3 regions of the Agarivorans sp. JK6 genome follow, and region 2 is predicted to be linked to each of the others. Evidence: predicted binding sites of a transcription regulator. Region 2 holds the regulator's gene; each other region holds the start of a gene.
What was found. Region 2 encodes NrdR, which represses ribonucleotide reductase genes. Its sites were predicted from a motif close to AAACACNANATNTNGTGTTT; they were not measured.
Positions count from the first base shown of each region.

Region 1: nrdA (class 1a ribonucleoside-diphosphate reductase subunit alpha) is a predicted target of NrdR. The motif match lies at 3,853-3,872, and genes of this name have one in related genera.
Region 3: nrdD (anaerobic ribonucleoside-triphosphate reductase) is a predicted target of NrdR. The motif match lies at 4,698-4,717, and genes of this name have one in related genera.

Region 1 covers NZ_CP113525.1:1,658,803-1,668,991, reverse strand. The annotation lists gene gyrA (DNA topoisomerase (ATP-hydrolyzing) subunit A) at 1-2,041, opposite strand, end outside; gene ubiG (bifunctional 2-polyprenyl-6-hydroxyphenol methylase/3-demethylubiquinol 3-O-methyltransferase UbiG) at 2,247-2,969, shown strand; gene OV592_RS07880 (HAD family hydrolase) at 2,969-3,643, shown strand; gene nrdA (class 1a ribonucleoside-diphosphate reductase subunit alpha) at 3,934-6,219, shown strand; gene nrdB (class Ia ribonucleoside-diphosphate reductase subunit beta) at 6,270-7,400, shown strand; gene yfaE (class I ribonucleotide reductase maintenance protein YfaE) at 7,400-7,687, shown strand; gene OV592_RS07860 (hypothetical protein) at 7,756-8,253, opposite strand; gene OV592_RS07855 (hypothetical protein) at 8,596-9,468, shown strand; gene OV592_RS07850 (DUF3802 family protein) at 9,558-9,908, shown strand; gene OV592_RS07845 (LysR substrate-binding domain-containing protein) at 9,916-10,189, opposite strand, start outside.
Region 2 covers NZ_CP113525.1:1,285,817-1,296,005, reverse strand. The annotation lists gene OV592_RS06115 (ABC transporter permease subunit) at 1-139, opposite strand, end outside; gene OV592_RS06110 (ABC transporter substrate-binding protein) at 198-1,787, opposite strand; gene OV592_RS06105 (phosphatidylglycerophosphatase A) at 2,178-2,657, opposite strand; gene thiL (thiamine-phosphate kinase) at 2,682-3,659, opposite strand; gene nusB (transcription antitermination factor NusB) at 3,664-4,080, opposite strand; gene ribE (6,7-dimethyl-8-ribityllumazine synthase) at 4,096-4,566, opposite strand; gene ribBA (bifunctional 3,4-dihydroxy-2-butanone-4-phosphate synthase/GTP cyclohydrolase II) at 4,670-5,782, opposite strand; gene OV592_RS06080 (riboflavin synthase) at 5,847-6,503, opposite strand; gene ribD (bifunctional diaminohydroxyphosphoribosylaminopyrimidine deaminase/5-amino-6-(5-phosphoribosylamino)uracil reductase RibD) at 6,503-7,636, opposite strand; gene nrdR (transcriptional regulator NrdR) at 7,637-8,086, opposite strand; gene OV592_RS06065 (DJ-1/PfpI family protein) at 8,441-9,001, shown strand; gene OV592_RS06060 (ribbon-helix-helix domain-containing protein) at 9,076-9,408, shown strand; gene glyA (serine hydroxymethyltransferase) at 10,026-10,189, opposite strand, start outside.
Region 3 covers NZ_CP113525.1:2,346,905-2,357,093, reverse strand. The annotation lists gene rsxD (electron transport complex subunit RsxD) at 1-931, opposite strand, end outside; gene rsxC (electron transport complex subunit RsxC) at 924-3,359, opposite strand; gene rsxB (electron transport complex subunit RsxB) at 3,360-3,920, opposite strand; gene rsxA (electron transport complex subunit RsxA) at 3,930-4,508, opposite strand; gene nrdD (anaerobic ribonucleoside-triphosphate reductase) at 4,854-6,974, shown strand; gene nrdG (anaerobic ribonucleoside-triphosphate reductase-activating protein) at 6,975-7,445, shown strand; gene OV592_RS10965 (EAL domain-containing protein) at 7,446-9,290, opposite strand; tRNA gene OV592_RS10960 (tRNA-Asn) at 9,432-9,507, opposite strand; tRNA gene OV592_RS10955 (tRNA-Asn) at 9,535-9,610, opposite strand; tRNA gene OV592_RS10950 (tRNA-Asn) at 9,638-9,713, opposite strand; tRNA gene OV592_RS10945 (tRNA-Asn) at 9,748-9,823, opposite strand; tRNA gene OV592_RS10940 (tRNA-Asn) at 9,854-9,929, opposite strand.

The DNA.
Region 1 (10,189 bases), 370 kb from region 2:
GTTTGTCATCATCATTAAGGTTAATAGCACGAATACCACTTGATAGCGGACGTTTAAATGCTGTTAGCGGTGTTTTCTTAACCGTACCGTTAGCGGTAGCAAACAAGATGAACTTGTCTTCTTCGTACTCACGTACCGGCAAGATAGCAGTGATGCGCTCATCTTCGGTTAACGGAAGTAAGTTAACAATTGGCTTACCACGTGCTTGGCGACTCGCCAGCGGCAGCTGGTAAACCTTCATCCAGTAAACTTTACCCACCGTTGAGAAACACAGTACGGTGTCGTGAGTATTGGCAACCAGCAATTTCTCGATGAAATCTTCATTCTTCATCTTAGTTGCTGCTTTACCTTTACCACCACGGCGCTGAGATTCGTACTCTGTCAACGGCTGGTACTTAACGTAGCCTTCGTGAGATAGGGTTACTACCACGTCTTCTTCGTTAATTAAGTCTTCTAGAGAAATATCAGCACTGTTGGCAGAAATCTCGGTGCGACGCTCATCACCAAACTGCTCACGCACTTCGATAAGTTCGTCACGAATTACTTCCATCAAACGCTCAGGGCTATTTAAAATGTGCAGTAATTCGGCGATAAGTTCCAACAGGTCTTTGTATTCGCCAATGATTTTTTCATGTTCTAGACCGGTTAACTTGTGTAAACGTAAGTCTAGAATTGCTTGAGCTTGAATTGGTGTGATGAAGTATTGGCCATCACGAATACCAAATTCAGCTTCTAACCAATCTGGGCGAGCCGCGTCATCACCAGCACGCTCTAACATTGCTGATACTGCGCCTAAATCCCAACCTTTAGCCACTAATGCAGCTTTTGCTTCAGCAGGCGTTGGTGAGGTTTTGATTAGCTCAATAATCTCATCGATATTAGCTAACGCAATGGCTAAGCCTTCAAGGATGTGGGCGCGATCGCGCGCTTTGCGCAATTCAAATACGGTACGACGTGTAACCACTTCGCGGCGGTGGCGAATGAAACACTCGATCATTTCTTGCAGGTTGAATATCTTAGGCTGGCCGTTATCCAAGGCCACCATATTCATACCAAAAGATACCTGCATTTGCGTTTGTGAGTACAAGTTGTTTAGTACAACTTCACCCACTGCATCACGCTTAAGCTCGACCACAATACGCATACCGTCTTTATCAGACTCATCACGTAGAGCAGAAATACCTTCTAGTTTTTTATCTTTAACCAGCTCGGCCATCTTCTCGATTAAACGAGCTTTGTTCACCTGGTAAGGGATCTCGTGAACAATAATGGTTTCTTTACCGTTTTTCTCGGTAACCACTTCGGCTTTAGCACGAATAGAAACTTTGCCACGACCGGTTCGGTAAGCTTGAATAACACCAGCGCGGCCGTTAATGATACCGGCGGTTGGAAAATCTGGCGCTGGAATAAATTCCATCAGCTCATCAATAGTGATGTCTGGGTTTTCAATCATTGCCAAACAACCGTTAACCACTTCGGTTAAGTTGTGTGGTGGAATGTTGGTCGCCATACCTACCGCAATACCAGAAGAACCATTAACCAATAGGTTAGGAACTCGAGTTGGCAGTACTTCAGGGATTTGCTCTGTACCATCGTAGTTAGGTACGAAGTCTACGGTTTCTTTTTCTAAGTCGGCCAGTAAAGAGTGGGCTAACTTATCCATACGGATTTCGGTATAACGCATGGCCGCCGCAGAATCGCCGTCCACCGAACCAAAGTTACCTTGACCGTCTACCAACATGTAACGCAGCGAAAATGGCTGCGCCATGCGAACAATCGTATCGTAAACAGCACTATCACCATGCGGGTGATATTTACCAATTACGTCACCTACCACACGGGCAGATTTTTTATAGGGTTTATTCCAGTCGTTACCCAAAACATTCATTGCGTAAAGCACCCGGCGATGTACTGGTTTTAAACCATCACGTACATCTGGCAAGGCGCGCCCCACAATAACGCTCATGGCGTAATCAAGATATGAGCTCTTTAGCTCATCCTCAATATTGACCGGCGTAATCTCTTTTGCAAGATCGCTCATAGACGACAAAATCCTTCGTTTTTATTGCTTTTTACAATTACTCAGCGTAATCGCAAACTTTACCATAAAATAACGGCCTTAACAGGCTTGATGTCGCTCTTTTCAGTTAGAAAAATGAAAAAACTCAAGAATTGAACAAAAGCTAGTGACTGCAATGAACAAGTTCTTATAATGCCTACAAATACTGACGTGGATTGACAAGTTTATGGAACACCCTCAAAGCAACGAAAATGTTGACCATCAAGAAATTGCACATTTTGCAGGCTTAGCCTCACGTTGGTGGGATAAACAAGGGGAATTCAAAACCCTTCACCAAATCAATCCACTGCGTTTAGATTATATTGAGCGCGGCGCGGCAGGCTTATTTGGCAAAAAAGTACTTGATGTAGGCTGCGGTGGCGGCATTTTAGCCGAAAGCATGGCAGTACGCGGTGCCGACGTTACTGCTATTGATATGGGCAAAGAACAAATTGAAGTCGCCAAACTACATGCTTTAGAAACCGGTAGCCAACTTAACTACTTGCAAACCACCGCAGAAGCGCATGCCGAAGCCCATCAGGCGCACTACGATGTAGTAACCTGCATGGAGATGATAGAACACGTACCGGACCCAGGCTCAGTGATTGCCGCTTGTGCCAGCATGGTTAAACCCGGCGGTAAAGTATTTGTCTCTACCATTAACCGAACGCCAAAAGCCTACCTTTATATGATTCTGGCTGCCGAGAAGTTACTAAAAATTGTTCCCGATGGCACTCACCAACATGACAAATTCATCCGCCCTTCGGAGCTACTAGCATGGGCCGACCAAAGCAACTTACGTAGCGAAGCCATTAGTGGTGTGCAATTTACCCCTATTATTGAAAGCTTTCGCTTAAGTCGAAACGTAGATGTTAACTACATGGTGCAATTAGCTAAACCGGAGCAATAATGAATAAGCAAGCGGCGGTACTGTTCGACCTTGATGGTACCTTACTTGACACTGCACCAGACTTAGGCGCTGCTGCTAACTATGTGCTAGAGCAACACCAACAGGCGCCACTCAGCTTAGCCCAAGCGCGTCAGCTTAGCTCTCACGGCGCTATCGGTTTGCTAAAAGCTGGCTTTGGCAGCCTTTGGGAGCAACAGCCCCAAGCTGAATTACGCCAACAATTACTTGACTACTACGAGCAAAACATCTGCCAAGGCACCGATTTTTTCCCCGGAATTAAACAAGCTTTACAATGGCTTAACCAACACCAGATTCCTTGGGGTGTAATTACTAATAAACCCGAGGGTTTAAGTAAGCAGTTACTTCGCTTCTTCCCCGAGTTTGAACAGTCTGGCGTATTGGTTGGCGGTGATACTCTGCCACTACGTAAGCCCGACCCTACACCCATGCTTTTGGCTTGCCAAATCATAAAGGTTAAGCCTGAGAACTGCTTATATGTGGGCGATGCTGAGCGCGATATTCAGGCGGGCAATAATACCAATATGACTACTCTATTGGCCCTTTGGGGTTATCTCTCTGAAGAAGACGAAGTTGAGCAATGGGCTGCAAATATTCACTGCCAAAAAAGTGAACAGCTCGAACAAACAATAATCGACTGGCTGGGCGATTTGTAAGCAAGTTCAAGTTTTATAAAAATAAATTTTTTGAGTAAAATTTTACGAAAAAAAACTTGCATTAATGCAAGCTTAGTCAGCTTATATAGATAGCTAGTTAGTAACTACTAACATAGCCGAGTTATTTGCAAGTTATACACAATATCTTCAACTTTGCCAAGACTTGCGAAAAAGCCAAAACCTCATTATCTTGTATCCATAAAATTTGAAAACACTATATCTAGTGGCTAAGGAAAAATAGCAGTACTAGATCAGCAGTAGCGAAATTAGGATAACAGGGCCTCCCCTTCATGAATAAAGATCTTCTGATAACCAAACGCAGCGGTAAACAAGAAGCGATCAACTTAGACAAGATTCACCGAGTGATAACTTGGGCCGCTAAAGGCCTTAAAAATGTCTCGGTATCGCAGGTAGAACTTAAGTCTCATATCCAGTTCTACGATGGCATGGCCACTAAAGATATTCATGAAACCATTATTAAGGCTGCGGCAGATTTAATTTCTCAAGAAACGCCAGATTACCAATTTTTGGCCGCTCGCTTAGCAGTATTCCATTTACGCAAAAAAGCCTATGGTCAATTTGAACCACCTAAGCTTTACGACCACGTAGTAAAACAGTGTGAAGCTGGCCGCTACGACATGCATTTGCTTAAAGACTACAGCCCTGAAGAATTTGCCCAAATGGACGACTTTATCGACCATTGGCGCGACATGGACTTCTCATACGGCGCAGTTAAGCAACTTGAAGGAAAATACCTAGTACAAAACCGCGTTACAGGTGAGATTTTCGAGAGTGCCCAGTTCTTGTATATTTTGGTAGCAGCATGTTTATTTGCTCACTACGACAAATCGGTTCGTCTTGATTACATTCGTCGCTTTTATGATGCGACGTCTAAATTTAAGATCTCTTTACCTACGCCAATCATGTCGGGTGTGCGTACCCCAACTCGCCAGTTTAGCTCTTGTGTATTGATTGAGTGTGGCGACAGCTTAGAATCAATTAATGCCACTGCTTCTTCAATTGTAACTTACGTTTCTCAACGTGCGGGCATTGGTATTAACGCAGGTCGTATTCGCGCCTTAGGCAGTGAAATTCGCGGTGGTGAAGCCTTCCACACGGGTTGTATTCCGTTTTATAAGTATTTCCAAACAGCGGTTAAATGTTGCTCGCAAGGCGGCGTTCGCGGAGGTGCAGCCACTATTTTCTATCCGTTTTGGCACTTAGAAGTAGAATCACTTTTAGTTCTTAAAAACAACCGTGGTGTAGACGATAACCGAGTTCGTCACATGGACTACGGTGTGCAGCTTAACAAACTGATGTACCAACGCTTGGTAAAAGGTGAAAACATCACCCTATTCTCGCCAAGTGATGCTCCTGGGCTTTACGATGCCTTCTTTGAAGACCAAGACAAGTTTGAAAGCTTGTATGTAAAATACGAGCAAGACCCAAGCATCCGTAAAGAGCAAATTAAGGCTGTAGACTTGTTCTCGTTGCTAATGCAAGAGCGCGCCTCAACGGGTCGGATCTACATTCAAAACGTAGACCACTGTAATACTCACAGCCCATTTGACCCAGCACAAGCACCGGTTCGCCAATCTAACCTTTGCTTAGAAATTGCCTTACCAACTAAGCCGCTACAACACGTACATGATGAAAATGGCGAAATTGCCCTTTGTACGCTTTCGGCCTTTAACTTAGGCGCTATTGAAGACTTAAATGAATTAGAAGAGCTGTCTGACCTTGCTGTTCGTGCTCTAGATAGCCTGCTAGATTATCAAGACTATCCAATCAAAGCCGCTAAGAAGGGCTCTGATGGCCGTCGTACCTTAGGAATAGGTGTTATCAACTACGCCTACTACCTTGCTAAAAATGGCACTAAGTACAGCGATGGCAGTGCCAACAACCTGACTCACCGCACCTTTGAAGCAATTCAATACTGGTTGCTTAAGGCCTCTATGCGCTTAGCCAAAGAGCAAGGCGCTTGCCCAATGTTTAACGAGACGACCTACTCGAAAGGTATATTGCCTATCGATACTTACAAACAGTCGTTAGACAAGCTTAGCGATGAGCCTTTGCATTACGACTGGGAAGAGCTTCGCGAAGAGATTACTACCCACGGTTTACGTAACTCAACGCTGTCTGCCTTAATGCCGTCAGAGACTTCTAGTCAAATTTCAAATGCCACTAACGGTATTGAGCCACCTCGCGGTTTTATTAGCGTTAAGGCCAGTAAAGACGGTATTTTGAAACAAGTAGTGCCAGAGTTTGAAGCACTTAAAGACAACTACGAATTGCTGTGGGACATTCCTAGCAACGAAGGTTACTTACAGCTAGTTGGCCTAATGCAGAAGTTTGTTGACCAAAGTATCTCGGCCAACACTAACTACGACCCAAGCCGTTATGAAGGTAACCGCGTACCAATGAAAGCATTAATTGCCGACTTGCTAACCGCCTACAAATATGGGGTTAAAACGCTGTACTACCATAATACCCGTGACGGTGCTAGCGACCAACAAGATGACCTGAAGCCAGAGCCAGAAGATGATGATTGCGCTGGCGGAGCATGTAAGATTTAAGCCAAGTTTACGCGCTAAAGCGCATTAAGAAATTTTTAGGAAAAATGTAGATGAGCTACTCAATTTTTACTCAAAATGCCAACGATGCTACCAAAGAACCCATGTTCTTTGGTCAGCCTGTAAACGTGGCCCGTTATGACCAACAGCGTCATGAGATTTTTGAAAAACTAATCGAAAAACAACTGTCTTTCTTCTGGCGACCAGAAGAAGTAGACGTAAGCCGTGACCGCATTGACTACAACAAGCTGCCGGCTCACGAACAGCATATTTTTATTAGTAACCTTAAATACCAAACACTGCTTGATAGCATTCAAGGCCGCTCGCCTAACGTAGCTTTATTGCCACTAGTTAGTTTGCCAGAGTTAGAAACCTGGATTGAAACTTGGGCCTTTAGTGAAACCATTCACTCTCGCTCATACACCCACATTATTCGTAATGTAATGGGCAATCCTGGTGAAGTATTTGATGACATCATGGAAAATGAAGAGATCATCAAACGCGCTAACGACATTGCCGGTTACTACGACGATCTGATTCAAGCCACCTCTATTTACCACCTGCATGGTGAAGGAGAGCATGAGGTTGATGGTGTTGTTCATAACATCACCGTGCGAGAGCTTAAGAAAAAGCTATATCTTTGCTTAATGTCGGTGAACGTACTTGAAGCGATTCGTTTCTACGTAAGCTTTGCCTGTTCATTTGCCTTTGCAGAGCGCGAGTTAATGGAAGGTAACGCCAAAATCATTAAGCTAATTGCCCGTGACGAAGCACTGCATTTAACCGGTACTCAGCACATGATTAACCTAATGCGCGAAGGCAAAGACGATCCAGAAATGGCCGAAATTGCTGCCGAGTGTGAAGTAGACGCATGGCGCATGTTTACCGATGCCGCAGAGCAAGAAAAAGAATGGGCAAAATACCTATTCAAAGATGGCTCGATGATTGGGTTAAATGAAGACATTCTTTGCCAATACGTTGAATACATTACCAATACACGCATGCAAGCGGTGGGCTTGTTACCTTGCTTTGAAGATCGCAGCAACCCTATCCCTTGGATTAACTCTTGGTTGGTATCAGACAACGTGCAGGTGGCACCACAAGAAGCAGAGATTAGCTCTTACTTAGTAGGGCAAATTGACTCTAGTATTGATATCGACGACTTCGAGGACTTTGAGCTGTAATGTCTCAGAAAGAAGGCCGCGTTATTGCAGGCGGAATAGAAGTGGTGGTTGATAGCCACCACAAAAGCATCTTAGAAGCGTATGAACAAGCAGGTTTTACGCCGGAGTATCATTGCCGCGAAGGTGTGTGCGGCGCTTGCAGAACTACCCTAGTAAAAGGCGAAGTGGAATATAGCCACACGCCTTTAGCTAACATTCCTAAAGGGCAAATCCTTAGCTGTTGCAGCAAACCCAAAGGCACTGTTGAGCTGGCCGAACAACCTCCGTTCAAGCGCCAAATCGCCTAACACCTTTTTATTAAACCATTAGTGCTAATTCTGCAGCCACTCATCTTAAGGCCGCTAGCCACACATGGCTAATCGTCAAACCGTACCGTTAAAACGAGAATCAACACAAACACAACAAAAAGATAAAACGGATACAGAGGACTTATCGGCGTAAAATAATATTCTTTGACTAAGGATTTGTTTAGTAACTCTTTACCATCAAAAAGAATATTAACAACAAATTTGTTACTTCGAGAGCTATATTGAATCGGTATATATTCAATACATATCGGCGAATCAATGTGCTCTCTAAAGTCAGGGATATATGGCAATATAAAAGGACGGTCAACATTAAATTGAAATCTACCTTCATCGTTATCAACAATCAGATACCAAGCTGAGAATGTTTTCCCAGAACCAGTATAAAAATATGACTCCACCGTTCCACAAATTTCACTAGTATTCTCAAACGAATCATCACTTCTAAAAAAACCATTATACTCCGGTAGCATTCCCACAATAAGCATACAAACCAGTACCAAAAGAGTCTTTCTCTGCCAACTTTTATGAGGCAATTCCAAACGCATAATAAATCCAATAGCTATAAGCTGCTTTAGACAAGAGATTTTAAATGGAATGCTATACTAGAGCACCGAACAAAGCGTTCAATAACCCAATTGAGTGAAACTCCACTTTATTGATAAGTAACTAAGATTCCGTCTGTTTTCAAACCCCGTCAGTAAATGCGTTTACATTCCCCCAGGCATGACTAATTGTCCGAGGTGTACTCAAAAAAACATTATCGCTTTCGTTAATACTGCCCCTGCGGTCCGCTTTTGGTGGACTATACTTTCAATAATCTCTTTAGTTTTTCGGCAAGTAACAGATAACTTAACTATCTGTGTTTTTCTTTGTCTTGTGAGGCCAACATGATCATTCGGCGTCAACCCTTAATAGCAATTAGTAGCAGCTTGTTGCTGCTTACCGTTGTGCTGATTGGCTGGAAGGTATTGAATCCGCCTGCGATTGGTGAAAACGCGATATGTCGCGCAGCTATCGCAACTCACTTTATGCAGCGCCAACTAGGACAAATTCAAGCACTACCCGACTACCCGCATCAATACGTAAGTGCCAGCCATTTAGGTGATGTTCCTAAATCAGTGGGCTGCCAAATTAGCGGCCAGCTCATCAGCATTAGTGAGCAACAACATGCAATAGCCAATTTGTACTTTGAGCAAAAACGAAATCAAATTGCGATTATTGTGCCGCGACCAGCAGCACCTAGCCGAGTTAGGTTATTTACCCGCGAGCAACTCACCTTTCACAAAGTACGTTTAGCTAAGCACGATTTAGCCACTGGCATTCATGAGATGTATGGCGAAGGTTTTGATACCAACCAAATTATTCAGCAAACTGTGGCGCTGCTTAAAGCCAACCATATTTGCGGCCAGCTGGAGCGCCAACAAAACTTAAGGTTATCACCGATACCAGTGAACGATAGCTACATGAAGCAAGCGAGTATACTTACGCCTTATCTAATAAATATGGTGCAACGCTCGCGGCTTAATGTTGAAGAAATGCTTAAAACCAAGCAACAAATTGCTGGCTTAGAACAGGGCTTCCAACAAAATACTCAAAGCTTGGTACAGTGGTTACAACAAACCGAAAGCAATACACCAATAGATAAACGCCTATTAGATTATCATTTGCGCGACTTACGCCGTGCCAATCCACGCTTATATTTGCCAAGTAACTGCTTGCAGGCTTACATTCACTCAGCGGAGCTAACCCAAACCTTATAAGTGTTAACAAATGTGTCTTAGCGCATGTTGTATTCGAGCATATTCGTTATACACTAGGGCTAATACTTTTGAGAGAGGATACATGCACGATGGTAACTGATAGTGAAGGTTACATTCAGTTAATTGGATTTTTAACAGATAACTTAGCGCTGTTTGAGCATACGCAAGCTCAGCAAAATCCCTTAACTATTTGCGACTATGTCTCTGAGCAACTATCAGAAAGCGTGATGCTAGTTTGTCGTCAACATGAGCATTTAGACAGTGAACATCGCTTTACCGTGATTCGCGAGATAGACGCAATAGTTAACGACTTAGAACAAGTTCTCTCTGGCGTGTGGATGTCTAGTCCCACCCAACAGCAACAGCAATTCATTGATGAGTTTGTTGGCTTAATCAAAAACATGTTTGATAACCAACTAATTGCAGTCGATCCTATTTAGCCCTTGGTTATTTATCACCGATAGCTTTAATACCATCAAGATGACTAAAACAATGCTCCCGGGCGATATCTAAAAACGCTTCGATATAGGCGCTGTCTTGATGACTTTCATGACGCGCCGCATATAAGTTTTGCCACAGTTTCCCGTCTCCTAGCTCACGCGTCACAATGTAGCCTTTATTTACATATTCAGTTAATGCCCAATTTGGCAATACAGCTACCCCGCGGCCACTGGCTACCAGCTGCATCATCATAATCGTCATATCCACTTTACGTACTGCT
Region 2 (10,189 bases):
CAGGAGACACGCCCCTTTCACCTGCCATCACTTCTATTGGGTCGCCAGGAATCAAGCGAATCAAAGTAAAGGTTAAAAGAGTAATGCCGATGAAGGTGGGTATCACCAACATCAATTTTTTTATAATAAACTGGAACATAACTACAGCTCTGTGTCTGAAGGAAGGAAAGGGGCTGTTGCCAGCCCCTTAAGTATATTTATTTTAGCGACACGCCATAGAAGTGGTGACCACCTAATGGATCAATCTTAAAGCCTTGAACTTCTTTACGAACTGGCTTGTAAGCCACTGAGTGAGCAATAGTTACCCACGGAGCTTGTTCTTTAAAGATTAACTGTGCTTCTTCGTACAGTGGTGCACGTTCAGCTTGAACAGAAATCTGTTTAGCTTTAGTGATTACGTCGTTAAATGGCTTATGACACCACATAGCACGGTTACCACCACCAACAGCATCACAGCCTAGTAATACGCTTAGGAAGTTATCTGGGTCACCATTATCACCGGTCCAACCAAGTAACACGGTATCGTGCTCACCTTGCTTAGAACGCTTAAGGTATTCACCCCATTCGTAGCTAACGATTTCAGCTTGTACGCCTACTTTTGCCCAGTCAGCTTGAATCACTTCCGCCATACGACGTGCGTTAGGGTTGTAAGGACGCTGTACTGGCATTGCCCAAATGTTAGTCTTAAGATCGGTCACACCCGCTTCGGCCAATAAAGCTTTTGCTTTAACCGGATCGTAAGGGTAATCAACGGTATCTTCGTTGTAAGACCACATTGTTGGTGGGATTGGGTTTTTAGCAATTTTACCGCTACCCTGGAATACCGCATCAATAATCGCTTGCTTGTTAACCGCTAGGCTAAGTGCTTGGCGAACTTTAACGTTATCAAATGGTGCTTTTTGGGTATTAAATGCCAAGTAACCTACGTTTAAGCCTTCTTGGCTCATTAGGTTGATGTCAGCATCTTTTTGCATTTGCTCAACATCAGCCGGGTTTGGATAAGGCATTACGTGACACTCGCCTGCTTTAAGCTTGGCGTAACGTACTGATGCGTCTGGTGTAATAGAGAATACCAAACGGTCAATCTTAGGCGCGCCTTGCCAGTAATCAGCATTACCTACGTAGCGAATAATTGAATCTTTTTGGTATTGTACTTTTTGGAAAGGACCAGTACCTACAGGGTCTAGGTCTAGTTTCTCAGGTGTACCAGCAGCTAACATCGCATCAGCTTGCTCAGCAGAGAAGATAGATGCAAAGTCCATCGCCATATTTGCAATAAACGGAGCTTCAGGCTTGCTTAGTACAAACTTAACCGTGTAATCGTCAACTTTAACGATCTCTTTAACCAAGTCGTTCATACCCATACCGCTGTAGTACTCGTAAGAACCACCCGATACTTTATGGTAAGGATGCTCTGGGTCATCTTGGCGTTCAAACGTGAACACTACGTCGTCAGCATTAAATTCGCGAGAAGGTTTGAAACCTTTTTTCTGACTGTGAAATTTTACGCCTTTGCGTAAATGAAAGGTGTACTCTAGGCCATCTTCAGAAACGTCCCAAGACTCTGCCAACCCTGGAACAACATTGGTTGTACCTACTTCAAATTCAACCAAACGGTTAAAGATGGTCTTAGAAGACGCATCAAAAGTGGTTCCTGCTGTATATAAACTTGGGTTAAAACCTTCTGGACTGCCTTCTGAACAGAAGACAAATGTTTGCGCTTGAACGCCCACAGCTACCGCACTAGCTACAAGTGCAAGTGACAGCTTCGCCAATCCTTTCTTCATTATGATTCTCCGTGTGACATCTTGTCATGTATGCAACCGTTATGGCTGCATTTCCGGTGTGTTTGCGAATAGACTAATAATTATTGTTCTTGATAAATCTAGACCCTGCACTAGCAAATGTCGCTATTCAAACAACAATTGTGAACTGAGCAAGACTTAATCAAGCCTGATCCGCTTTTTGCCCGTAATAAATTAGTATTTTTATCTGCCACTGTAAATAGCATAAACAGGATTTTATAATCCAAAAATCACAGAAGGCAGTGATAGTGATTAAGGATTCGATATAATGTCATATTTATGCAATAAAGAATAAGCTTATGCAAGGTTTGCATAAGCAGATTTAACTAAATTTAGGGGAGAACAAATTTGGCAAGCAGAGAGAATGCTCAGTTAAGCGAGGACAAACAGCACAACTTGCAAAGAAATAGCTGCAAACACACCGGCTAATACGTCATCTATCATTATACCAAAGCCACCGTGCACTTTTTTGTCCAAAATTTTGATGGGCCAAGGCTTCAAAACATCAAAAAAGCGAAATAGTATAAAACCGAGTAGCACATTAAGGGGAGATAGCGGCACCATGAACATGGTAATCCAGTAGCCAACAAACTCATCCCACACAATCGCCCCGTGATCATGCACGCCCATTGCATCACTCGCTTTTTGACAGCACCAAACACCAAAAACAAAGCTTACTAGCAGTACTGCCAGGTAGGCCCAAATAGGTAATGGCGCTAGCAGTAAATACAAAGGAATGGCAGCTATGGTACCAAAAGTACCCGGTGCTTTGGGGGCTAAGCCACTACCTAAGCCAAGTGCGCATAAGTGTAAAGGGTTACGTAAGCTTAATTTGGCTAAAGCTTTATCCATTGCAGTTCTCGCTACTCGCTAGGATTAGTTGAAGTGATCCCACCCAGTGGGTTCGATTTGATAAGGTTTATCTTGATATTTTAGCTTTATCTCGCCATGCCCAGGCGCTAACTGCCCGATACAAGTAAACTGTATTCCGCTAAAGGATAAAGAAGTATCGACTGAGCCTTTATTAGATTCAGGCACAGTAAAGCATAGCTCGTAATCTTCGCCACCATTTAGTGCTAAAGCAATACTTTGATCTACACCAACGGCTTCATTCATGGTCTCTGAAAGTGGCAGGCTATCTAGGTTTAGTACCGCCGAGCAATGACTCTTTCTGAGGATATGCTGTAAATCGTTGTATAAACCGTCTGAGATATCAATGGTTGCAGAGGCTATATCACGCAAACCATAGCCAGCAAGCACTCGAGGTTGCGGGTAATAGTGCTGTTTTAGGCTTAGCTCTAACTGTTGAGGGTTTAAGCTGATTTTGTCTTGAAGATGCGCTAGCGCAAGGCCAGAGTCACCAATATTGCCAGTAACATATACCCAGTCACCAGGCTTGGCTCCGTCTCTGCGCAAGGCTTTACCTTCAGGTACTACGCCATGAACCGTCACGGTAATACTTAAGGGACCTTTGGTGGTGTCTCCACCAATTAAAGCGACATTGAAGTATTCAGCTAAGTCATAAAAGCCTTTGCTGAACTGGGCTAACCACGCTTCGTCAATTTCCGGCAAGGTGATCGCTAAGGTCACCCAACGCGGCTCTGCCCCCATGGCTGCCATGTCACTTAAATTAACAGCAAGCGCTTTATGGCCAAGCGCACGAGGTGGAATATCTGAGAAAAAATGTACGCCTTCTACCAAGGTGTCGGTAGAAATAGCAATTTGATTATTCTCGGGAACAGTTACCAGCGCTGCGTCATCACCGACACCCAATAAAACATCGGGGCGTGAAGCACTGCGCTGGAAGAACTTTTCGATGATATCAAATTCACCCAAAGGAGGCTGAGAAGACATGCAACTAAGACTTAAACTGCTGTAAACGTAGTACTTTATCTAGCACGCCATTAACAAACTTGTGGCTATCTTCAGCGGCAAATGACTTAGCTAATTCAATCGCTTCGTTAATTACAACTTTAGGTGGCACATCGCTCACCATTAATAGCTCGTAAACACCAATCAACAAAATCGCGTGTTCAACAATATCTAATTCTTCTAACTTACGAGAAAGCGAAGAGCTCATCGCTTCATCTAACTTTTCGCTGTTAGCTACTACGCCAGTCAGCAGAGTAGAAAAATATGGAACATCGGCCTTACTCATGTCTTGTTCGGTTAGGAACTGATGTTCGATGTTAGCAACGCTGTCCTTGGTCACCTGCCATTGATAAATTGCTTGAGTAGCAAATTGCCTAGCTTTACGACGTGCAGCTGGTTTCACAGAGAATTCCTCAAATTAAACTTCTATCTGATCAACTAAGTTGATCATTTCCAAAGCGCTTAGGGCAGCTTCGGTACCTTTATTACCCATTTTAGTGCCAGCGCGTTCAATCGCTTGCTCGATAGACTCAGTAGTAAGCACGCCAAAAGTTACTGGAATATCAAATTCCATCATAACTTGAGCTAAACCTTTGTGGCATTCATTAGCCACTAATTCAAAGTGGTAAGTGCCACCACGAATTACTGTACCTAAAGCAATAATAGCATCGTACTTTTTGCTTGCTGCAATGCGTTTAGCAGCCAGTGGTATCTCTACTGCGCCCGGTACACGAACGACAGTAATGTTGTCATCGCTAATTCCGCCTTGACGAGTTAGCGTATCCACAGCGCCTGATAACAAGCTCTCGTTAATAAAGCTGTTAAAACGAGCGATAACAATAGCCACTTTAGCGTTTGGTGTAGCTAAATTTGCTTCAATTACTTTCATACTTAATTCTGCCTTTTCTTTGAGTCCATCAAAAAAATCGCGCTATTCTAGCACAACTAATCTGCTAGGCCCTTAATAAAATAATTTCTCACTAATACTCGAGTTATTCTTGGTCGATATACTCAACCACTTCTAAACCAAAGCCAGATAATGCGTGATAACGCTTAGGTGAACTTAATAAACGCATTTTGCTTACACCGAGGTCGGCCAAAATCTGAGAGCCTACACCAACAGTACGTGAAGCACTGTGCGCTTGCTTTTGGGCTGGAGTCTCACCGCGATCTTGCAGAGCAAAGGCTTTAACTTGGTCAATCAAATTATCGGCCTTATCATCGGTACTAAGTAGCACCAGCACGCCATTTTCTTGAGCAATTTTTTCTAGCGCTTTATCCAGCGGCCAGCTCATCTTTCCAGCCCGGTCACTGCCTAATAAATCACTAAAGGTATTGTGCAAGTGTACGCGTACCAGTGTGGCTTCATTTTCTTTTATCTCGCCGGCTTGCATAACAAAGTGAACTTTTTCATCGATGGTATCGCGGTAGGTAATCAGCTTGAAATCACCGTGGCGGCTAGGCATTTTACATTCTGCCACTCGCTCAATAGTGGTTTCGTTGTTATTACGGTATTCGATGAGATCGGCGATAGTGCCCATCTTTAACCCATGTTCTTTACAAAACACCTCAAGATCTGGGCGACGCGCCATGGTGCCGTCTTGATTAAGGATCTCAACAATCACAGCTGCTGGTTCTCGACCAGCTAACCTTGCCAAATCAGTTCCCGCTTCAGTATGTCCAGCGCGAGTAAGTACCCCACCCTCTTGCGCCATTAGCGGGAAGATATGGCCAGGCATAACAATGTCACTAGGCTTAGCATCACGGGCAACGGCTGCTTGCACAGTGCGCGAGCGATCTGCTGCAGAAATTCCGGTAGTCACGCCTTGCGATGCTTCAATAGATACCGTGAAATTAGTAGCAAACTGCTCGGTATTAACATCTACCATCAGTGGCAACTTTAGTTGCTGACAGCGCTGTTTAGTCATGGGTAAACAAATCAATCCACGCCCATAGGTAGCCATAAAGTTAATGGCCTCTGGTGTTACCATATCGGCTGCCATGATGAGATCGCCTTCATTCTCTCGATCTTCATCATCCATTAGCACCACCATTTTTCCATGGCGTAAATCTTCAATAATTTCTTCGATACTGCTTAGTGACATAGCAAAACCTTTCTTACCTTTGGGGATAGTATTTATTGTTATTAGCGCATCTTGATGGGGCGAGCTATTTCATAAAGCCGTGCTGCGCCAAAAATGCAGTATTTATTTTTGAATCGTTAATGTTCTCATCAGCATAGCCGATTAAACGCTCCACATAGCGAGCGATAACATCAACTTCTAAGTTAATTTTTTGCCCAGGCGACCAAGCACCAATGGTTGTTTGCTCAGCGGTATGGGGAATAATGGTTAAACGTAGCTGTTGCTGCTGTACTTCGTTCACCGTTAAGCTAATGCCATCTACGGTTACGGATCCCTTATGGGCTATGTAACGCGCCAGATCATTAGGAACCTTTAGCCAAATATTAATCGCACGTGCGCTGGGGCTAATGCTTACTACCTCTGCTAAGCCATCAACATGACCACTGACAATATGACCACCAAAGCGATTAGTCGCGAGCATGGCTTTTTCAAGGTTAACCTTGTCACCTTGTTTGCATTTAGCCAGTGAAGTTAAACTTAACGTTTCGGTAGAAACATCGGCGCAAAAGTGCTCATTGCTAAAATCGACCACCGTTAAACATATACCATTTACCGCGATGCTATCGCCAAGCCTTACATCCGACATATCTAAACCAGCGCTGGCGATGTTTAATCGTACGTCACCACTGCGTTTTTCAATCCGAGAAATCTTGCCTAGGGCTTCAATTATTCCAGTAAACATTAATGTGTGCCCTGTGCTTGCGGGATCCAGATAGTTTTAATGTCGGGGCCAATTCGGCGAGTTTCAAGGCATTGCCAAGAATTTAACGCACTCATCGACTGATATCCCTCAAGCCCCACTAAACTGTGAGCATCGGCTCCCATCAATAAACCGGCTTGGTAACAAATAAGTTGATCAACCAAGTTAGCTTGAATCAGGGCTGCAGCAAAATTAGCCCCAGCTTCAACCCAGATATCATTTACTTCTGCTTCAGCTAGCTGCTGCATTAATTGCGGCAAAAAATTTGGCGAGTCTTCAATCACCAGCTGTTTTGCGGCTGGCAGTTGCGTTTGTGATTGATGGCCAGCCAACCACAAAGACTCACTATTTTTAAAAATATTAAGGTCTTGAGCTGCTTCTGCTAAACGTTGTTTACGGTCAATAACCACCCGCAATGGCTGACGTAGCAGTGTTTCATCAAGTTGCTCTGCAAGGCTACCCAGCTCATTAAATCTCACGTTTAGGCTGGCATTATCGCGAATAACCGTAGTAGCGGTGGATAAAATAGCATGGCTAGCGGCCCGTTCTCGTTGCACGTCGCTGCGAGAATGAGCCGAGGTGATCCACTTGCTTTCGCCATTGGCTAAGGCTGTTTTAGCGTCGATAGAACCAGCAAGTTTCAAGCGAACAAAAGGACGTTTACGCTCAACGCGGCTCAAAAATCCGGGGTTAAGCGCACGCGCTGAATGCTCCATTAGACCGGTACGAACTTTAATGCCAGCCTCTTCAAGGCGCTTAATCCCGCGCCCAGCAACCTGTGGGTTAGGGTCAACCATGGCAATCACTACTTCGGCCACTTGTTGTTCTACTAACATTGTGGCGCAAGCTGGCGTTCTACCTACATGGCTGCAGGGCTCAAGAGTGACATAACAGCTTGCCCCCTTTAGGCTAAAACCACGTTGTTTAGCATCCGCCGCGGCATTCACTTCGGCGTGCCCTTCACCGGCTTTACGGTGATAACCTTCACCAATAATCTGACCATCTTTTACTAATACGCAGCCCACATTAGGATTGGGTGCCGTGGTATATTTTCCGCGCTTGGCAAGCGCAATGGCCTTTGCCATACACTGGCAATCTTGAACGCTAAAACTCACTTACTTTTCCAACTTAGCAATTTCGTCACTAAATTCTTTGATATCTTCAAAAGAGTGATAAACCGAAGCAAAACGCACGTAGGCCACTTTATCTAGGCCAATCAACTGTTCCATAACAATCTTGCCAATAAACTTAGTGGCAACTTCACGTTCGCCAGTCGCCCGCAGCTGCGACTTAATTTTGTTTACCGCTTGCTCTACTTGGTCAACGCTTACTGGGCGTTTTTCCAATGCACGCATCATACCTGCACGCATTTTCTCTTCGTTAAAAGGCTCTCTAATGCCATTACCTTTAATCACTCGTGGCATTACCAACTCGGCCACTTCAAAAGAAGTGAAGCGCTCATGGCATTCTAAGCATTCACGACGCCTTCTTACTTGGTGGCCATCGGCAACCAAACGCGAGTCAATAACCTTAGTTTCATGAGCAGAACAAAATGGACAATGCATGGGCGATCCCTTATTCGAGTATCCGGCAATTTTATCTGCTAAACCGTCAGAGGTACAGGTTAGCTAAAGCGTAACTATCGAAAATGCCCACAATTCCTTTATTTAGATAAGGCTTTGTCTAAAGAGAATGGCGCTAACTTAGTAAAGGAAGAAAAAATGAGAAATAGCTCTCAGTTTAATCACTGAAGCAACTACTTACTGTTTAGTCCTTCGCTTGTTAAGAGTCTGATTAGCTTAAAGTTAAGCTTCATATATAAGCAAATAGCGCTTGCGTAGTAACCAATTACTACCGCTTAGCGTACCGCTCAAGTTAGGCTGCACTAGAAATGTAAACAACTTGTTAAGGAAAGCGTCATGGCGAAGATACTGATTATTGCAGGTGATTTTGTTGAAGATTATGAGTTAATGGTGCCATTTCAAGCACTGCAAATGGTAGGTCACGAAGTTATCGCAACTTGCCCAGAGAAACGCATTGGCGAACAAATTAAAACCGCCATCCATGACTTTGAAGGCGATCAAACCTATACCGAAAAACCGGGGCACAACTTCACTCTCAACGGCAATTTTGCTGACACCGATACCGAGGAGTTTGACGCGCTATTATTGCCCGGCGGACGGGCCCCGGAATACTTACGCTTAAATGCTAAGGTATTAGAAATAATTCAAGCCTTTGCCGCTAAGCAACAGCCGATAGCGGCAATATGCCATGGTGCACAGCTATTAACAGCGGCAGGTATTGCCTCAGGCAGACACATTTCTGCCTACCCGGCTTGTGCGCCTGAAGTGACAGCGGCTGGCGGCGACTATGCCGATATAGCCGTTGACCAAGCCCTTACCGATGGGAACTTGGTCACCGCACCAGCCTGGCCAGCTCACCCGCAATGGCTAGCGCAATTTAATAAGCTATTGGCTTAATACTAAATTGAAACGGCAAAAGTTGATTTTGTATACCATGATTAGACTTCGGTTTGATCATGGTGGGATTGCCAATGTGTGAAATTTATTCTGGCGCCGAAGCAGAACTGTTTGAATTGAAGTCTCGGTCGGTGCGTTTAGATGGCGTAGTAACCAGTATTCGTTTGGAAGCGATATTTTGGCAACTACTGGAGCAAATAGCCGAAGAGGCTAACCTTAGTTTGGCGGGCTTTTTAACGCAAATTTACCATGAGGTATTACAACGAGAAGAAAAGGTAGGTAATTTTACATCTTTACTTAGAGTGGCCTGTACTACTCACCTTAATCAAGGCAAGCGCTTAACGCTCACTAACCCTTCGCTTAAACAAGCGGAATCAGGCAATTCCATTGCCAAGGGATATCTTTAATGTGCAAATATTAAGAAATGATGAACAACATAAAGCTGCCCCAAATTACAAACTGCATAATCATTAATCGTTTTGCACTAGCCACAGGATTCATGTCCATGGTGATTCTCTCTCTTCTGCAATTACCCTTTAGCGCTGGTAATTTGACTTATCAATTAGGTCTTAAAAACTGAGCAATTTCAGTACCAACTGTCTAATTCTCAGGCTAAAACCCAGCCTATCCCTCCTTGGTTTGTGTTCCTATTCACATTTAATCTTAATAATCCGTAGTTTTACTAGGGTCTGTTGATCTTTGGTGTTGAAGTTTTGTTCGAGATAAGCGGGCTTTAATCGCGGCGAGCACTTATAAGCCTAGTGGGCTAAGCAAGAAGTGCTCAACAAAGAGTAAAGTTCGCTTATCCGAACCCTTCGGGCACCATTTCTAAGCCATTTATTCAGCGTTAGCGAGTGATTATTAAGCCCACTTAACTGCACACTCACTGCCTTGCCTAAATGGCGAATAAATTGCTGCAAAAACCATCAGCAAAAATCAACAGACCCTAACAAACAAATACAAAAAAGGAGGCATAAAGCCTCCTTTCTTTTATCTCGTCAATCCCTGACGTTTACATGCTTACTTAAGCGTAGACCGGGAAACGCTGGCAAAGTTCTAACACTTGGCCTTTAACGCGCTCAATTACCGCTTCGTCTTGTAAATTATCTAATACATCACAAATCCAACCAGCTAACTCTTTAGAAGCAGCTACATCTAAGCCACGACGAGTAATTGCTGGAGTACCAA
Region 3 (10,189 bases), 1.1 Mb from region 2:
ATACCAATAACGCAACCAAGCTTGCGTAAATAATCCTACCTAGGTTGCTCGTTGCTGCGCTTACCGGGTCGGTCAATATGAAAAATGCCCCAATCATGGTTGCGCCGGAAAACAGCTGTAGCAGCACTGGAATTGAATGGTCAGGGTTGATGGCTGCAGAAAGTAGGCTCAACACAAATAGGGTGGTTAAAAAAGCCAAAGGAATATGCCAGCGAATCACCTTTAAGTAGATAAGCGCAAGACCTCCTACTAAGTAGGCTAAATTAATCCATTGCCAGCCAATTCCTGCAAAACTACTGTAAATCTCATGGCTTGATATTTCATTGGATGTGAAACCTAAAGTAAGTTGTGTTTTCATCTCATCAAGCGGTGTGGCGATGGTATGGCCATCGATGCTGGCAATTTGTTTAATGCTGAAGCCGTCTACGGTAAAACCACTAAAAATAAGCGATAAACCATCGATGCTAGTTAAGCTTTCAACTAACAGACTTTGTGGAGGCATCCAGCTAGTCATCGTTACTGGAAAAGACACTAATAAAAGTACGTAAGCAGCCATAGCAGGATTAAAAATATTATGTCCAAGACCGCCATACAAATGCTTAACTACAACAATGGCAAAGAAACTGCCAATAAGCGCAATCCACCAGGGAGCATAGGCTGGAAGTGCCAAACCAATCAAAATGCCAGTAACTAGCGCGCTGTTATCACTTAAGGTTGGCCAAACAGGTCGCTTACGTAATATAAGCACTAAGGTTTCACTTAGCACCGCAACCATAGATGCCAGCAATACTTGGGTTATGGTGCCTATTCCAAAATGAAAGCTTTGAACTAATAAACCTGGCAAAAGACAAAGAATCACCCAAAACATCAAAGTTTTAGTTTTTAAGGGCTTTCTAACGAAAGGTGAGCTTTTTATGTTAGTGCTATTCATTGGTATCTTTCTCTTCGCGCTGTTGTTCTGCTAGTTTTTTAGCTTTAGCGCGAGCAACTGCTGCGGCGACCGCAGGGTTAACTTTTTTGGCTGGCTTTTCTGGGCTTGCGGGCGCTTCAGCTGCGGCCTCCGCTTTCTTATTGGCCTTAGCTTTTGCAACCGCTGCTGCGATGGCCTTAGCCTTAGCGTTGTTGTTATTAGTAGTACTATCTTGAGTATTTTGTTGAACCGATTGCTCACTAGCAAGGGTGACCTCTAAAGCTTCATCATCCTGATCGTTTGCCTTGCTAGCATCAACAGACTCGTCGGTATGTTCAGTTGCAGCTAGCGCGGCTTTTTTTGCTTTAGCTCTGGCTATTGCTGCGGCAACAGCAGGGTTTGCTGAAGATCTAGCCGCAGGCTTATTTAGATTGTCGTCGGCTTGATCCGCACTTACCTCTTTGTTAGCCAGTTTTTTAGCTTTAGCCCTTGCTACAGCGGCGGCTACGGCCGGATTAGTGGCGGTTGTTGATTCCGATTGTTGTTGAGCTTGTGCTTTTTTCGCTTTAGCTCTAGCTACGGCAGCAGCCACAGCTGGATTACTCGATTTAATTGTGTTGTCTTCAACTGTAGTTTCGTTATCGTTATCTTGATTTTGTTGTTTTTTGGCTTTAGCCCGTGCAATAGCCGCTGCTACTGCTGGGTTTGCGCTAGGCTTAGACTCGCTTATCGACTCACTGCTATCAGTCTGCTTTTTAGCTTTAGCCCGCGCGATGGCCGCAGCGACTGCCGGGTTAGCGCTGGTTTTACCCTCGTTGGCTTCTTTTTGAGCTCTTCGCTCAGCTTTACGAGCTTCTCTAGCGGCGATTGCCGCTTGGTTATCAGGTACCCATTCACCAGTTTCATCTTGTTTTGCTGCTGGACTGGCTGCTTGCTTGTTTTTGACTCTTGCTAAGGCCGCTGCGACAGGATCAGGTTTATTTTGTTTAGCGCTGTCTTCTGCTTGCGCTTGTCTGCGTAAAGCGGCTTGTTGGTGTTTCGCTTTACGTTCTAATTTGTCTTTTTCTAAACGAGCTTGGCGTGCATCGAAGCGTTGTTTGGCTATATCGGCTTCTTTTTGTGCAATGTCTTCGCTACGTATTTTGGCTTTTGCAGTTCGGTAGTGTTGTACCAAAGAGATTTCGCTTGGGCAAACAAAGGCGCAGGCTCCGCATTCGATGCAGTCCATTATATTAAAATCGCGCGCTTTGTTTAGTTCGTCCCCTTTGGCGTACCAATACAACTGCTGAGGTAATAAGCCCATTGGGCAGGCTTGAGCACATTCACCGCAACGTATACACGGTGATTCATTTTCAGCAGCCATCGGATTATTAACAATCAGGCAGTTAGTTGTTTTTACCACCGGTGCTTGGTTGTTGGGGAGCATGAAGCCCATCATCGAACCGCCCATAATGGTTGGCGCGTTAGGCTCACCCTGTAGCTTTTTGTTGATCACATCGCTTACTGCTGTGCCAATCGGTACCCAGTAATTACTAGGACTAGTGACTAAATCACCGGCAAGGGTGACAACTCTAGAAATTAGCGGTTCGCCTAGCGTTACAGCTTGATAGACGGCGTAAGCAGTGCCTACATTTTGCACCAGCATACCTAGGTCAATAGGTAGCTGGTTAGCTTTAACTTCTTTTCCAGTAAGCACTTGGATAAGCTGCTTTTCACCACCAGAGGGATATTTGGTTGGGATGCTTCGAATGATGATATCTTGATTGCCAACCGCTTCTAACGCTTTAATGGCTTTGGGTTTGTCATCTTCGACGGCAACTATGGTAAGCGCTGGTTTGAGTACTTTTTGCAGTAAGGCCACACCACCGATAATCTCAGCGGCATAGTTCTGCATTAAACAATCGTCGGCCGAAATATAGGGCTCGCATTCTGCGCCATTTATAATCAGTACGTCTAAAGGTTTATGCGGAGTAATCTTTAAAGCAGTAGGGAAGCCAGCGCCCCCCATACCGGAAATACCCGATAAATGAACGCGTTGGCAAATCGCTTCTGGAGTTAATTCTTCATCAGTCAGAGGGCTTGGCCATTGCGCATCTTGTTGCACTTTGTCTACGCGAATAACGACACTTAATTCAGGAATGGCTGAAGCATGCGCAGAAACTCTTGGTTCAATCGCGATGATTTCACCGGAAAGGGACGCATGAACTGGTGGCGCTTGAAAGAACTGAGATTCGGTTAAGGCTTGTCCGCGTAATACTTTATCACCAACTTTTACGAGTAGTTTGCCTGCGCTGCCAATATGTTGTTGGACAGGTATGCTTAACTCGTTAGGCAGGTTAATAAGTTCAGGCTTACCACAGTTGATATCCTGCTTATTGGTTTCTGGGTGGACACCACCTTGGTAGTTCCAAGTAAAACCTTGTTTAATTTTGTCTAACCACGCCACCATCTATTTTTGTTCCTCGATGATTGCGACATCTATTTGGTTCAATTTCCAATCCCAGTTTTTGGTTGTTGTTGGTATTGGGCGCATTTCAATACAATCGGTTGGGCAGGGGGCCACACATAGCTCGCACCCAGTACATTCTTTAGTAATAACAGTATGCATATGTTTATTTGCGCCCATAATGGCATCTACAGGGCAAGCTTGAATGCATTTGGTACAACCGATGCATGCATCTTCTACGATGTAGGCCACTTTCTTTCGGTCATCTTCTTTTACGGCTGACTCATCCAGAGGGATCGCTTCAACCCCTAGCAATTCTGCTAGTTTTACTACAGTCTCTTCGCCACCTGGTGGGCATTTGTTTATTGCTTCGCCGTTGGCTATGGCTTCAGCGTAGGGCCGACAACCAGGATGACCACATTGTCCGCACTGTGTTTGAGGTAGCAGTGCTTCCACTTGATCGGCAATGGGGTTGCCTTCAACTTTATATTTGATGGCTGCATAACCCAGTATTCCACCAAATACTAAGGCGAGAAAGGTGATGGCAATAAGTGCTTCTAACATCTAAACATACTACTTAATTAATCCAGTAAAACCGACAAAGGCTAAAGACATAAGCCCTGCTGTGATCATGGCGATCGCCGCGCCTTTAAAAGGTAGCGGGATATCTGCTACCACAAGGCGTTCACGCATTGCTGAGAACAAAATTAACACTAGCGAGAAGCCAGCTGCTGCACCAAAGCCATAGATAATTGATTCAAATAGATCATGCTGCTCATTAATGTTTAGTAGCGCCACACCTAATACTGCACAGTTAGAGGTGATAAGAGGCAGGTAAATGCCTAATACGCGGTGTAGTGCAGGGCTGGCCTTTTGTACAAACATTTCAGTGAACTGAACCACAACGGCAATTACCAAAATAAAACTCATGGTGCGCAGATAAACAATATCTAGTGGCAACAATATGTATTGTTCTACTAAATAGGAGCTCATTGACGCAAGGGTAAGCACAAAAGTGGTTGCTAAGGCCATACCGATGGCGGTTTCTACTTTGCTGGACACACCCATAAATGGGCATAAACCCAAGAACTTAACCAGCACAAAATTGTTAACCAGTACGGTACTGATTAATAACAACAAATATTCAGTCATTTAAATAAGATGCAGCGGAACGAGCCGCTATTATCCTTGTTTGTGGTGCGTATAACAACCGTGACTTCAATGTGGAAAAGGCGCTAAAAATTTGCTGTGAGTTGTGAATCATTTTTGAGCGGTTAAATTTACTTTTTACCCTTCGGTTGATCTCGATCATTTGTATTTGCTTTATCCTTAAAATCTCTCGACTACTATATCTAGTGGGATCTAAAATCCTTAACCACAATATATGGATAACCATCACATTGGATGCTTTTTTGAGCGTTTCTTTGTTAGAAGCCTTTAGTGGCGCGGGTTCCACAGTTTTTTATTTAATGAGTGAGTGAAATTGGAGCGTAAATCGTGAAAACAGTCGTGATAAAACGAGACGGAAGCCGTGTACCTTACGACGCAAAGCGGATTGTTGATGCAGTGCTAAAAGCAGCTGAAGCTTTAGGTGTTAAGGACAACCTAGTTGCATTGCAAATTGCCCAACAAGTAACAGAACAGTTTTTGAACTTACCTGAAGTAGATATCAACGATATTCAATCATCTGTTGAAAACTACTTAATGGAAAGTGATAACAAGACTTTAGCACGTGCTTACATTGAATATCGTCACGACCGCGACGTTGCTCGTGAAAAGCGCAGCGTGTTAAATGCTGAGATCCGCGGTTTGGTTGAACAAAGCAATGCCGCGTTACTTAACGAAAATGCGAATAAAGACAGTAAGGTTATTCCTACTCAACGCGATTTGTTAGCGGGCATTGTTGCAAAACACTACGCTAAAACTCATTTACTTCCGCGAGATGTAGTAAAAGCTCACGAAACCGGCGAAATTCACTTTCACGATTTAGATTACGCACCATTTTTCCCAATGTTTAACTGCATGCTTATTGACTTAGAAGGTATGTTAACCGGCGGATTTAAAATGGGTAACGCTGAAATTGAAACCCCAAAATCAATTTCAACGGCAACCGCAGTAACCGCTCAAATCATCGCTCAGGTTGCCAGCCATATTTACGGTGGCACGACGATTAACCGCATCGACGAGATTCTTTCGCCTTACGTCACTAAAAGTCATGAAAAACACTTAGCTACTGCCAAAAAATGGCAAATAGCCGACGCCGAAGCTTACGCTAAAGCGCAAACCGAAAAGGAATGTCATGATGCATTCCAGTCTTTAGAGTATGAAGTAAATACCTTACACACTGCAAATGGGCAAACGCCATTTGTTACCTTTGGTTTTGGCTTAGGCTCTTGCTGGGCCTCGCGACTAATTCAGCGTTCAATCTTAGAAAACCGTATTGCCGGATTAGGTAAAAATGCCAAAACGGCGGTATTCCCTAAGCTGGTATTTGCCATTAAAGACGGCTTAAACCACAAGAAAGAAGATCCAAGTTACGATATTAAGCAGTTGGCTTTGGAATGTGCATCAAAACGCATGTACCCAGATATTTTAAACTACGACAAAGTTGTTGAAGTGACAGGCTCGTTTAAAACCCCTATGGGTTGTCGTAGTTTCTTAGGTCACTACCAAGAAGAAGGTAAAGACATTCACGATGGTCGTAATAACCTTGGTGTAGTGAGCTTAAATTTACCTCGCATTGCTATTGAAGCTAAGGATGATGAGCAACGTTTCTTCGAATTACTTGAACAACGTTTAAGTGTTGCGAAACATGGTTTAGATAGCCGCATCTCTCGCCTTAAAGGCGTTAAAGCTAAAGTCGCCCCAATCTTGTACATGGAAGGTGCTTGTGGCGTTCGGTTAAATGCCGAAGATGATGTATCTAAAATCTTCGAAAATGGTCGTGCGTCAATTTCATTGGGTTACATCGGTTTGCATGAGACTGTGAACGCGTTGTACGGAAACAGTGAACACGTTTACGACAATAAACAGTTACAACAAAAAGCTATTGGTATTGTTACTGCGTTAAAACAAGCTACTTTACGTTGGGAAAAAGAAAGTGGTTACGCCTTTAGTTTATACAGCACTCCAAGTGAAAACTTATGTGATCGCTTCTGCCGATTAGACGCCAAAAAGTTTGGTGTAATCGAGGGCGTAACAGATAAAGGGTATTACACCAATAGTTTCCACTTAGATGTAGAAAAGAAGGTAAACCCCTTCGACAAAATAGATTTTGAACAGCCATATCCTTCAGTAACTAGTGGTGGATTTATTTGTTACGGTGAATATCCAAACATGCAGCACAATACTGAAGCCTTAGAAGATGTTTGGGATTACAGCTATAGTCGCGTTCCGTATTACGGTACAAATACGCCTATTGACGAATGTTACGAATGTGACTTCACTGGCGAGTTTAACTGCACCAGTAAAGGTTTTGAGTGTCCTTCTTGTGGTAATACCGAGTCCAGTAAGGTGTCTGTTACTCGACGAGTATGTGGCTATTTGGGTAGCCCTGATGCACGACCATTTAACTATGGTAAGCAAGAAGAAGTTAAACGCCGAGTGAAACATCTGTAAATGAACTATTTGAATTACCATTCGGTCGATGTAGTTAACGGGCAAGGTACGCGCTGTACCTTGTTTGTTGCTGGTTGCGAGCATCAATGTCGAGGTTGTTATAACCAGAAATCCTGGCGCTGTGATTCTGGCCACACGTATACTGATGACTTAGAACAACAGATTATCAATGATTTGAACGATTCTAGGATTCGACGTAAAGGGCTTAGCTTGAGTGGTGGAGATCCACTACATCCAAATAATCTAGACGCAGTACAACGTCTAGTTGAGCGCGTAAGAAAAGAGTGCGCAGGCAAAGATATTTGGATGTGGACAGGCTATAAACTTCAAGAATTAAACCCGCAACAGCAGGCAATTGTTAAGCAAGTTGATACCTTAATTGACGGTAAATTTGAACAAGAGCTGGCCGATCCTAAGTTACAATGGCGAGGCAGTAGTAATCAAATTATTTACTGCCAACCTCTGCAGTAGTTAAGCAATAAGCTCAGGGCGAGATATTAAATAGCCCTGCAAGCTATCAACATACATAGATTCAAGTAACTGTTTTTGCTCTAAGGTTTCAACACCTTGAGCAATTACTTGGCAACCTAAACGATGCGATACCTCTACCAGCATACTCACGAATTGTTGATTGGCTTTGTCACTTTCTAGTGCTTGCACTAAATCGCTACTTATCTTCACATAGTTAGGCTTGAGCTCTTTAAACAATTTAAACGACCCAATACCGTTACCAAAATCTGAAATTGCAGTGTGGCAACTGTTTCGGCGAAGTACTTCAAACAACTTTCTGGCGTTGCTCAAGTGCATATCCAAAATTTCTTCTTCTAACTCAAAAACCACCCGAGATTTTAAATTAGGGTAGGTGAGTAGCTGTTGAGTTAGCCAAGAACAAAAATCTGGGTCGGTTAAGATAAGTTTACTTAGGTTTATCCCCCAGCGGTATTCAGCGTTTTGCCCTGAGATGGTATGCAAGATGTAACCAATAGTCGCTTTTTCTAGCTCTAATATCATGCCCAGGCGTTGTGCCATTACCATGGTTGTTTCTGTAGGAAGCTGTTGGTTATTGTCACTTAAAAAACGAATGAATACTTCATGGTACGCCGGCATGGTGCGATGTAACGACTGGATGGCTTGTGATGCTAGGCGGAAGTTATTTTTGTTAATAAGCGAGCTTATAGTTGAGTGCCATTGAAGCTCACTACTTTCTAATGTTTCGTCATCTTCGAGTACTATTTCCCAACCATTGGGAGATAGGCTTTGGGCAATAGCTAGGGCCGCATCAGCACGAGCAATCACTCGTTCAATAGAGTCACCACTTTTAAGTTCGGTTACGCCGGTATAGGCTGCGCTTTGCATTTGCTTACCGTTGCTGTACTCGTTTAGAGAGCTTTTTAGTCCCTGAGCGACTTGGCTAACTCGACTGGCCGGGAATTTAGGCAATACCAGGGCAAACTCGGCTCCCAAAAGTCTAAACAAGCTGCTTGATGAATAATCTTTGCGATTAACATCGATGATCTTTGCGATATCTCTAATGTAGTCATCGCCAGCTTGGTGGCCACGTGCTTTATTGATTTCTTCAAGTTGCGAAGCTCTAACCAAAAACAAAACCGTATCTTTAGGTGTTGTCTTTAACATTTCCTGCATTTTTTGGCGGAACGAGTGCCGATTAAACTGGCCAGTTAATGGGTCTAGGGCAACTTGCTTCTCTAGTTGTTGAATTGCATGTTTTTGTTGGCGGATTTGCTGAGTAAACTGCTGTTTCTGATCCTTAATTAACTCGCCAACTGCACCGAGTACCGGCTTTTCATCAACTAACCGATCCGCATTAACCAGCTTTTTGAGCTTACTTTTAACCCGAGACATAGCACGAATATAAAGAAGACTCGTTAACATGTAGCCCATTGCACAAAGCGCTGCGATGGTTAGGTAGAGGCGTAAGTATCCGTCACTAACAAATTCAAATGAGGGTTTAAAGTTTACTTGGAACTTATCTACTGCAATGGTTTGCATTGACGTTTTACTAGGTTCTGCTAAGTCAACTAACCAGTGCTGCGGCGAACCAACCAATGCCAAAGTATTATCAACAGCTAACTGTGTAGAGATAAAACTAAGTTGGTGTTGGTCGCGTAAAGTCGCTAGATACTCTTGATTTAACTGGTCAATTCTAGTCAATTGCAGAGAGAGCAGGGAGTTAATCTGCTGATTTTCACGGGCCAGATCAAGTTTAAACAACTGTACATGAACACCCACCAGCGCAATCCATAGCGCGATAAATAAAAAAGCATTTACAACAAAAAATGTTCTAAGGCCTTTCATATCCTACCTGTTTAATAAATCAGCGATCTCTAATAATGATACATGCAAACATTAGACTTATCTATCAGATGCTTAGGATTAAGTAATATATTTAGTGATTAACAAATATCGGAAAGGGTATAACAGGAAGTGATAAAAATGTGGCTCCCCAGGTTGGGCTTGAACCAACGACACATGGATTAACAGTCCACCGCTCTACCAACTGAGCTACTGGGGAATTATAAGGCTTACTAGATAAAAGGAGTGGCTCCCCAAGTTGGGCTTGAACCAACGACACATGGATTAACAGTCCACCGCTCTACCAACTGAGCTATTGGGGAATCGTAAGGTATATCTAGTTATATGATTGGCTCCCCAAGTTGGGCTTGAACCAACGACACATGGATTAACAGTCCACCGCTCTACCAACTGAGCTATTGGGGAATCATATAAGGTATTGACCTATTGTAATCAAGATTGGCTCCCCAAGTTGGGCTTGAACCAACGACACATGGATTAACAGTCCACCGCTCTACCAACTGAGCTATTGGGGAATCTTGATTTATCACTTAGCAAAGGAGATTTGGCTCCCCAAGTTGGGCTTGAACCAACGACACATGGATTAACAGTCCACCGCTCTACCAACTGAGCTATTGGGGAATCGCTTTGCTTAAGTGCGGGGCGCATAGTAATAATTGCCCCTATAAGTGTCAACTAATTCTACGTCAAAAATGACAATTTCTGTTTGTTTGCTCAACTTACATCCAGTTGTTGCAAACTACAGATCGAAACTTGTTCAGCTGGTATAAAAAATGCGCAGATAATTAATATTCATAAAAACACATTTCTTTATAGCTAAGCTGATTGCCTAATAATTATGCACAATATGTAAAAGCCTTTGGTGCTGGTAGTTAGCGAGA